DNA from 2 places in the Pseudoalteromonas agarivorans genome. Region 2 is predicted to be linked to the other one. Evidence: predicted binding sites of a transcription regulator. Region 2 holds the regulator's gene; the other holds the start of a gene.
The links. The regulator ArgR, encoded in region 2, controls arginine synthesis, uptake and breakdown. The targets are predictions, from matches to a motif close to ANTGAATANNTATTCANT.
Positions count from the first base shown of each region.

Region 1: the regulator ArgR is predicted to act here: its motif matches at 2,379-2,396, upstream of argC (N-acetyl-gamma-glutamyl-phosphate reductase).

Region 1 is NZ_JANIGJ010000002.1:458,194-463,119, reverse strand. It holds gene panP (pyridoxal-dependent aspartate 1-decarboxylase PanP) at 1-1,091, shown strand, start outside; gene argE (acetylornithine deacetylase) at 1,171-2,322, opposite strand; gene argC (N-acetyl-gamma-glutamyl-phosphate reductase) at 2,541-3,551, shown strand; gene argB (acetylglutamate kinase) at 3,551-4,318, shown strand; gene NQT65_RS06445 (ornithine carbamoyltransferase) at 4,326-4,926, shown strand, end outside.
Region 2 is NZ_JANIGJ010000007.1:152,842-157,767, forward strand. It holds gene NQT65_RS13780 (ABC transporter permease) at 1-1,103, shown strand, start outside; gene NQT65_RS13785 (ABC transporter ATP-binding protein) at 1,104-2,150, shown strand; gene NQT65_RS13790 (Dyp-type peroxidase) at 2,194-3,093, shown strand; gene argR (transcriptional regulator ArgR) at 3,090-3,557, opposite strand; gene mdh (malate dehydrogenase) at 3,783-4,715, shown strand; gene ispB (octaprenyl diphosphate synthase) at 4,810-4,926, opposite strand, start outside.

The DNA.
Region 1 (4,926 bases), on a different contig from region 2:
TGTGGATTGCGCGTAACCGCTTATTAAAACCCGACGGCAGCTTTAAAGGTATTGCCGCTCAAGGGCTCGTAGCCGGTATGCTGCATTATGGCTACAAAGGGCTGGCCGTTTTAGTGTCGGAGCGAGGACATTATTCTTTAGGTAAATCAATTGACTTACTAGGCATCGGCCGTGAAAATTTAATTGGTGTAAAAACCTGCGAAAATAACAAGGTTGATGTGAATGCCATGCGCGAAAAAGCTTTAGAGCTTGAATCGCAAGGCATAAAAGTTATGGCGATTGTTGGGGTTGCTGGCACAACCGAGACCGGTAATATCGACCCTCTTGATGATATGGCCGATTTAGCGCAGCAAATAAACTGCCATTTTCACGTTGATGCAGCGTGGGGTGGGGCAACGCTTTTATCGCAAACGCATCGCCCATTATTAAAAGGAATTGAGCGCGCAGATTCAATTACCATTGATGCACACAAACAAATGTATGTGCCAATGGGCGCAGGCTTGGTGTTATTTAAAGACCCAACTGCTACGGATGCAATAGAGCACCATGCAGAGTACATATTACGTAAAGGTTCAAAAGATTTAGGAAGCCATACACTCGAAGGCAGCCGCCCAGGTATGGCTATGTTAGTACATGCTTGCTTACGCGTTATTGGCCGCAAAGGCTACGAAATGCTTATTGATCGTAGTATCAAAAAAGCACATTACTTTGCTGATTTAATTAAAGCCGATGAAGACTTTGAGCTGATTTCAGAGCCTGAGCTGTGTTTGCTTACATACCGCTATGTGCCTAAACAAATTAAACAAGCCATAGCCCAAGCAGATGCCGCAACACGGTTAGAAATTTTCGCGTCGCTCAATCGCTTTACTGCCAGTATGCAAAAACGCCAACGTGAATCAGGGCGCTCGTTTGTATCGCGTACTCGCTTAACCCCTTCAAAGTACGATAATCAGCCGACGGTGGTATTTAGAGTGGTATTGGCTAATCCGCTCACATCGGGTGTTATATTAAAAGAGATTTTAGCTGAGCAAAAAGAGCTTGCTAAAACAGACCCTGTATTTAAAAAGTACTTAAGTAAGTATATGCAGTAACGCCTAGGTATAAACTAAAACAAAGGCGCCAATGGGCGCCTTTGTTATTTTTGCTGTGAGTTTTAATACAGTCTTCTTTTTAAGCGTTAAAGCAGTTTGCCCTAATAATGTCAGTTATAATTTTTTGCGATGGGTTTATTTTCTCCATTGCTAAAAATTCATCAGGTTGGTGGGCTTGATTAATTGAGCCTGGCCCCATGACTATTGTTTCACAGCCAAGTTGCTGAATAAACGGAGCTTCTGTGCAATAATTTACTGCAACGGCTTTTTCTCCTGCAATTTTTTCTGCCATTTTAACGAGTGCGCTATCAGTGCTGCCACTAAAAGCTGGAATGGGCTCGTGTAAATCAATTACGCTCACTGCGCTTGGGTATTGCGCGTTTATATCGCTGGTGGCATCAATAAGTAAAGCTTGTAAGTCTTTAATGCTTAACCCTGGGAGCGGGCGCATGTCTATATGCATTTCGCAGCAGCCACAAATTCGATTTGCGTTGTCGCCACCATGAATATTACCTAAATTTAAGGTAGGGTAAGGTATTTCAAAATGTTCAACTGAATATTTATTCTTTAACTGCTCTTTTAAGATCAGCAACTTTGTAATCACTTTATGCATGACTTCGATGGCGTTAAGACCACGTTCGGGATCGGAACTATGACCTGAACGGCCAATCACTCTTATAGCCGTGCTCATATGTCCTTTGTGAGTAAATACAGGAGTCATATCAGTAGGTTCACCAATAATACAACGCGCAGGTTTTAAATTAGGATGCTTACAAATTTGCTGCGCTCCCGCCATGGTGGTTTCTTCATCGGCAGTGGCGAGTATTAAAATAGGTTGTGTTTGCTGTTTTATATCAAGCTCACTAATAGCTTGTAATACAAAAGCAAAAAAGCCTTTCATATCAATACTACCTAACCCATATAAGTTATTGTTATGTTCAGTGAGTTTAAACGGGTCGTGGTTCCAGCGGCTATCGTCAAACGGTACGGTGTCTGTATGGCCTGCAAGCATTAAGCCGCCATCGCCTTCTCCCCGCTTAGCAAGTAGGTTGTATCGGCCTTTCCCACCTTCTAACTCTATAATTTCGCAAGTAAAACCTAAACTTTCGCACCAACGTGCTAGCAACTCTATTACCTCTTTATTACTCATACAAAGTTCATCTTCTATTGCACTAATAGAGGGGGCAGCAATGAGTTGTTGGTACATAGAGATAAATGACGGCAAAGACATAAAAAAATCCAAAATAATTATTCAATTTAATTGCATAACAATATAAAAGTATTTATGATGAATATCAATTCACTTTTTAAGCATAAATATATTAAGTATAGCCATGAAGATAATGCGACGATAATCAACATTTCATTGAGAAAAGTATTAGCTAGCATCTAAGCTAGTGTAAGCGAACACCACACCTATTTAGTAGTAAATTTATAAACGAGTAAAAAATGAATGTAGCGATTATTGGCGCAAGCGGTTATAGCGGCGCAGAATTAGCAAGCTTAGTTGCTAAGCACCCTAATTTAACGTTATCGGGCTGTTATGTCTCTGAGGGAAGTTTAGATAAACATAAATTATTAAGTGATTTATACCCAGAGCATAGAAACCTTCTTGATATTCCTCTACTACCACTGAACGAATCAGCATTTGATGACATAAATTCAAGTGCCGATTACATCTGCTTATGTACTGATCACAAAGTAAGTGTTGATTTAGCCCCGCAGTTTTTAGCAATGGGTAAAAAAGTATTTGACCTATCAGGTGGTTACCGCCTTGCTAACAACGACGACTATGTTACTTACTATGGTTTTGAGCACCAACATCCTGAGTTATTAAACGAAGCAGCCTACGGGTTAGCCGAATGGAATAGCAGTGCAATTGCCAATGCAAATCTTGTGGCAGTAGCCGGCTGTTACCCAACCGCTGCGCTTAATGCGTTAAAGCCGTTGCAACAGGCAGGCTTGTTGAGTGATGAAAAAGTGATTATTAATGCTGTTTCAGGTGTTACTGGCGCAGGGCGTAAAGCCAGCGTAGGTACTCACTTTTGTGAAGTATCGCTTGCCCCATATGGTTTATTTAACCATCGTCATGGGCCTGAAATTGAACAACACCTTGGCCACAAGGTGTTATTTACACCGCACTTAGGTAACTTTCCGCGTGGAATTTTAGAAACTATTTATGTACAGCTTAAGCCAGGCGTTACCAAGGAAAACGTATCTGATGCTTATCAAGTACTTAAAAACGAGCCGTTGATTCGTTTGTTAGCTGATAAAGTGCCATCTATTAAAAGCGTGGTAAAACAACCCTATGTTGATATTGGTTGGCAGCAGCAAGGCTCTCAACTGATTGTTATGGCAGCGATAGATAATCTATTAAAAGGCGCTGCGGGCCAAGCCTTGCAATGTATTAACTTATCGATGAATTTAGATCACACCACTGGCTTAAAAGGAGCCTTTTAATGAGCACTAAAACGTGGGTAATTAAATTAGGTGGTGCTGTACTTAATACTGAAAACGCGGCAAAAGCTTTGTTTGATGTATTAAGCGCTGATCAAAATAATCAGTTTGTTATTGTTCATGGTGGTGGCTCGTTAGTTGACACTTGGCTAAAACAAGCAGGCTTTGCTAGTGCAAAGCACCAAGGACTGCGTATTAGCCCAAGTGAGCAAATGCCTTACATAGTGGGGGCGTTGGCTGGCTGTGCAAATAAGCAGTTGGTAAGCCAAGCTATTAATGCAGGCCATAAACCTGTTGGCCTTTGTTTGTATGAAGCCGGAGTTATGGCGTCTCAAAAGCTAAAAGCGCTTGGGCAAGTAGGTAAGTGCGAAAGTAATGATGATTCAATTGTTAACGATTTACTTAAACTTGGTCGGTTACCTATCGTGAGCTCTATTGGGTTTGATGAGCAAGGTAACTGGTACAACGTTAATGCTGATGAAGCTGCCGCAGCGATTGCTAGCAACTTAAATGCAGAACTTATTTTTATGACAGATGTAGAAGCGGTACTTGATGCAAACAAGCAGCCGTTACATCAACTTGACACAAAACACATTGATACTTTAATTGATGAAGGGGTAATTTTGGGCGGAATGGAGGTCAAAGTTAAGACCAGCCTGCACGCTGCCCAACATTTACGACGCGGTGTGTATATTTCCAGCTGGCAAAAGCCAGACAATTTAACTGCTTTGCTACAGGGCGAGCATGTCGGAACAAAAATTACACCATAGGGTTATCATGTTAGAGAATTTTTTAACGGGTCTAGAATTAGACCAACAAGGCGCACTAAATTTACTAAAACTAGCGCGTGATTTAAAAGCAAAGCCAGAAAAATACAGCCAAGTATTAGCGGGTAAGTCAATTGTTACCTTATTTGAAAAGCAAAGTTTACGTACGCGTTTATCGTTTGATATTGGTATTAACCGTTTAGGCGGCCACGCTGTGTATTTAGATCAGCAAAACGGCGCTATGGGAGCACGTGAATCTGTAAAAGACTTTGCACTTAATATTTCTACGTGGGCTGATGGAATTGTAGCGCGCGTAAACCAGCACAGCACGTTAACCACCTTAGGTGAATACTCTAGTGTACCTGTAGTGAATAGCTTGTGTGATTTATATCACCCGTGCCAGGCATTGGCTGATTTTTTAACGCTACAAGAAGTACACGGCGATGTAAGCGAGCTAAAAGTGGCTTACTTAGGTGAAGGTAACAACGTTACTCATTCACTTATGCTATTAGCGGCAACGCTAGGTACTGATTTTGTTGCTGTTACACCAAAAGGCAGCTCGCCTGATTCGCAAATTCTAAAAAAGGCTGAGCAAATTGCTGCAATGAACG
Region 2 (4,926 bases):
TAATGGGTTTATCGCCTTGGCAAAGCTTTTTTAAGGTAAGTATAGTGCTTTCTCGTGGCTCAATTGTGGCAGCCCTTGCGCTCATAAGCATGGAAACCATGGCCGACTATGCAACGGTAAGTTACTTTGCAGTGAGCACTTTAACCACCGCAGTGTACGATACATGGTTTGGTTATTACTCACTCACGGCTGCAGCGAAAATATCGGGCGTTATGCTGTTACTGCTGTTTTTAGCTTTAATGGCGGAGCGCTTTAGTCGGCGTAACCAAGCCGTGTTTGAGCGTCAATCAGGTGTTAATAGCGAGTCGTTATACAAACTTAAAGGTAAACAAGCATGGCTGGCTACGTCATTTTGCAGTGTTATTTTGCTCATTGCTTTTATTATACCTATGTTGGTATTGCTAAATTATGCAATAACTTACTTTGATAAAGCGTGGAACACGGCATTTTTTAGTTACGCGTGGCAAAGTTTAAAAGTAGCTATTACTGTAAGCGTAATCAGCATAGTACTCGCTACACTAATCGTTTTTTATCACCGTGTGGCAAAGCAAGGCTATTCTTTAATACCTGGTCGCTTAGCGAGCACCGGCTATGCACTGCCAGGTACGGTACTGGCTATTGCTGTGTTATTACCGCTTAGCGCATTAGAAAACTCAATAAATATAGCCCTTGAGAGCTACAACCTAGATATAGGCTTATTACTAACCGGCAGCATTGTCACTATTATACTGGCTTACTTAGTGCGCTTTTATGCCATTGCGCACGGTGCTATAGAATCGAGCTTTGTACGTATTAGTCCATCACTGGATATGGCTAGCCAATCTATGGGTAAAAGCCAAGGGCAAACACTGCGCTTAGTGCACCTTCCTTTATTACGTAGAGGTCTTTTAACAGCTGCATTGCTTGTATTTATTGAATGTATGAAAGAGCTGCCAGCCGCATTACTATTAAGGCCTTTTGACTTTGAAAGTTTAGCCACACATGTATTTCAATATGTGAGCGATGAGCAGCTTGAGCTTGCTTCTATTTCCGCTTTATTTATTGTTTTGGTTGGGTTGATCCCCTTGTATTTTATTAATCGTTCTATGGAGCAACGCAGTTAAATGAGCCGTTTAAATTTACAAGGTGTGGGTTATCACTACAGTGGCACGCACGTGCTACACAATTTAGATTTAACGGTGGGTCAAGACGAAATTGTGTGTTTGCTCGGGGCCAGCGGCTGCGGTAAAACAACCACCTTAAAAGCAATTGCTGGCCTTATTGAAATAAATGAAGGTAGCGTATTTATAGATGGCAAATGTGTAAGCGATAAGCATACATTTGTATCACCAGAGCATCGTAATATAGGGATGATGTTTCAAGATTATGCCTTGTTTCCGCACCTCAGTGTGGCCGATAATATTGCGTTTGGGCTGGGTAAAGTAAGCAAAGCGCAAAAACAGCAACGGGTAGAGGAAATGCTAGAGCTAGTGCATTTAACGGGGTGTGCAAAACGCTACCCTCATCAGCTCTCGGGTGGCCAGCAGCAACGCGTGGCTATTGCGCGGGCTTTGGCTTATAAGCCTAGTTTATTGCTTCTTGATGAGCCTTTTTCGAACATAGACACACAAGTACGTTTTGAGTTAATTGCTGATATTAGGCGCATTATTAAAGCGCAGCAGGTTTCTGCGGTATTTGTTAGCCACTCAAAAGAAGAAGCCTTTGCGTTTTCAGACACGCTAGCCATTATGCATCAAGGAAAAATAGCCCAACAAGGTACACCAGAGCAGCTTTTTGCCGTGCCAAAGACAAAGGAGGTTGCAGAGTTTCTGGGTCAGGGCATATACTTAGGCGCAGAAGTGTTAACGGCAACTGAATACACAACGCCTTTTGGTGTTGTGCAATCGCAGCATGAGCATACGCACAGTGCAATAAAAGGGCAGGTGTATATTCGTCCACACCATATTGAGCTTGCGCAAAATACGCAGGCCGATAACCCTCAAGGTGTGAGCATTTTAAGCCGTCGGTTTATAGGCTCGGCTTATGTTTACACTGTTGTAATTGCAGAGCAAGAGATTGAAGTTGCCGCACAATATGGCCAGTCATTTGAAATAAATGAGCAGGTTATAATAAAAATAAAACCTCACACGGTGAATTTTTTCGAATCATAACAAATGTGTTATTCGCTGTGTTTTATAAAGCTAAGGAATAACAATGACGCAAGCGCAATCTGGGATTTGTGCTGAAGCAAACTTACACGGTTTGCATTTATTTTTTAATGTATTTGATGGTCAAGACGAGTCATTGCGTGCAAAGCTTAAGCGCGTAAGCGCAATTGAAGAAGAGTTTAGTGATCAGTTCTCCGAAGCCATGCTCTCTTGCATGGTGGCTATAGGCGCGCAATATTGGCCGCATATACTACCTGAATATATCCCAAGCGAGCTGCAAAGCTTTCCTAATATAAATCACAGTGATTTTGTTATGCGCGTACAGCCATGTGATTTATTCATACAAATTCGCTCAGACCGAGAAGATGTTAATCACCTTTTTGCATTGCAAATATTAAAGTTGTTTTCGCCCGATGTAGAGCTGGTTGAACAAATTCGCAATTTTAGGTTTTTAGATGGGCGAGACTTTAACGGCTTTATTTATGCAGGCGACACCCCACATGGACGCCAAAAACGAATCACGGCACTGGTTAATAACCCCGACAGCTTTGAACACCAAGGCAGCTATATTCATGTACAGCGTTATAAACATGACCTGAGCGTATGGCAGCATTTATCACTAAGCGAGCAAGAGCATATTATGGGGCGCACGCGTTTAGATAACACTTTAATTGAGCCTAAGCTAGATACTAGCCACGCGACTAGAAGTGAGCTTAAAGATGAGAGCGGCCAAGCAATACTGCTTAACCAAAGCATGCCGTATGGCGATGTTTACGAGCAAGGCATGCTAAGTATTACATGCTCAGCATCGGGGAATGCGTTTGAAAAGGTACTTAACAGCCGCATAGGAAAAGGGGAGTTTTACGACCACTGGCTTGATTTTACTCAAGCCGATATGGGCTCAGCGTTTTTTGCGCCGTCAGTTAGTTTTTTAAAACAGCTTTAAACCGTATCAAATAAAATACGTACGCGCTCTAGTGTAATGTCTATTTCAGATATTTTTGCTGGCGCAATAAAAATAGTGTCATCTCCGGCAATTGTGCCCAATACACCATCCGCTTTGCCTAATGAGTCTAATAAGCGAGCAATTAGCTGCGCAGCCCCTGGGCTGGTGGTTATAATAATCATCATTTCGTTATGCATAATATCAATAACAAGCTGGCGTAGTGGGCTTTTAGCAGTCGGTACGCCCATTTCTGCGGGTAGGCAATAAACCATTTCTTGTTTAGCATTACGGGTACGCACAGCGCCAAACTTGCTAAGCATGCGCGACACCTTACTTTGGCTTATATTGTCAAAGCCTTGCTCTTTTAATGCTTCGACTATTTCGCCTTGCGAGCCAAAGTTCTCTTCTTTTAAAAGTGCTTTAAACGCTTTTACCAGCGCTTCTTGTTTGTCTTGTGGTTGCATAGTCTTTATTCATTTTTGTTATTTATAATGCAAATTCTACACAAAAATGAATAATTATGCAGCAGTTGTTTAGTTAACTTGCCAGTTTGCTGCGATAAACCAACAAAGTTTACAACTATGGTCGAAAATATACCTGAAATAAGCAGGATAAATTTGTTTTTAGTCGCTAATTTCATTATCTTAAGAGCCACAAATATTTCCTACCTCAAATTACGGAGAATTCCAATGAAAGTTGCTGTATTAGGTGCTGCAGGCGGTATCGGTCAAGCGTTGTCTTTATTATTAAAAACAGGCTTACCAGCTGGTTCTGAATTATCACTTTACGATGTTGCACCAGTTGTACCAGGTGTTGCGGTTGACCTATCTCACATCCCTACAGATGTTAAAGTGGCAGGTTTTGGCGCAGACGATTTAAATAAAGCGCTTGAAGGGTGTGATATCGTACTTATCCCAGCGGGTATGCCACGTAAACCAGGTATGGATCGTGCGGATTTATTTAACGTAAACGCAGGTATCATCAAAACATTAGCAGAAGGCATTGTCGCTAGCTGTCCTAAAGCGTTAGTGGGTGTTATCACTAACCCAGTAAACGGCACTGTGCCAATTGTTGCTGAAGTATTCAAAAAAGCAGGTACTTACGACGCTAAGCGCGTATTTGGTATCACTACGCTTGACGTAATTCGTTCAGAAGCATTTGTTGCTGAGCTTAAAGGCGTAGACGTAGCAACCGTTAAAGTACCAGTAATTGGTGGCCACTCTGGCACAACCATTCTGCCTCTACTTTCTCAAGTTGAAGGCGTAAGCTTCACTGAAGAAGAAGTAGCTACACTTACTCCACGTATCCAAAATGCAGGTACTGAAGTAGTAAATGCTAAAGCGGGCGGTGGTTCAGCTACATTATCTATGGGTGCTGCTGCAGCACGTTTTTGTATGTCTTTAGTTAAAGGCCTACAAGGTGAAGACGTAGTAGATTACGCATACGTTGCTGTTGAAAATGGCGATGCAGAGTACTTTGCTCACCCAGTACGTTTAGGCACAAACGGCGTAGAAGAAATTCTTTCTTACGGCGAGCTAAGCGCATTTGAAGAAAAAGCTAAAAACGACATGCTTGAAACTCTGAAAAAAGACATCAAAGAAGGTGTTGATTTCATGGCATAATAGCCAAGTTATGCACAAAAAAGCCTGCTTATGCAGGCTTTTTTATTGCTCGAAAATTATGGCCCTTAAATACTAATTAAGGGAGGCTGCAAAGTTAGTGATCTCGCTCTACAGCTATACGCGCTAAGCTGATTAACGCTTGCTTGTACTGCGACTCTGCTAAAAAGTCTAAACAGGCAATGGCCTTGTCTGCTTCTTGCTGCGCCTTTTG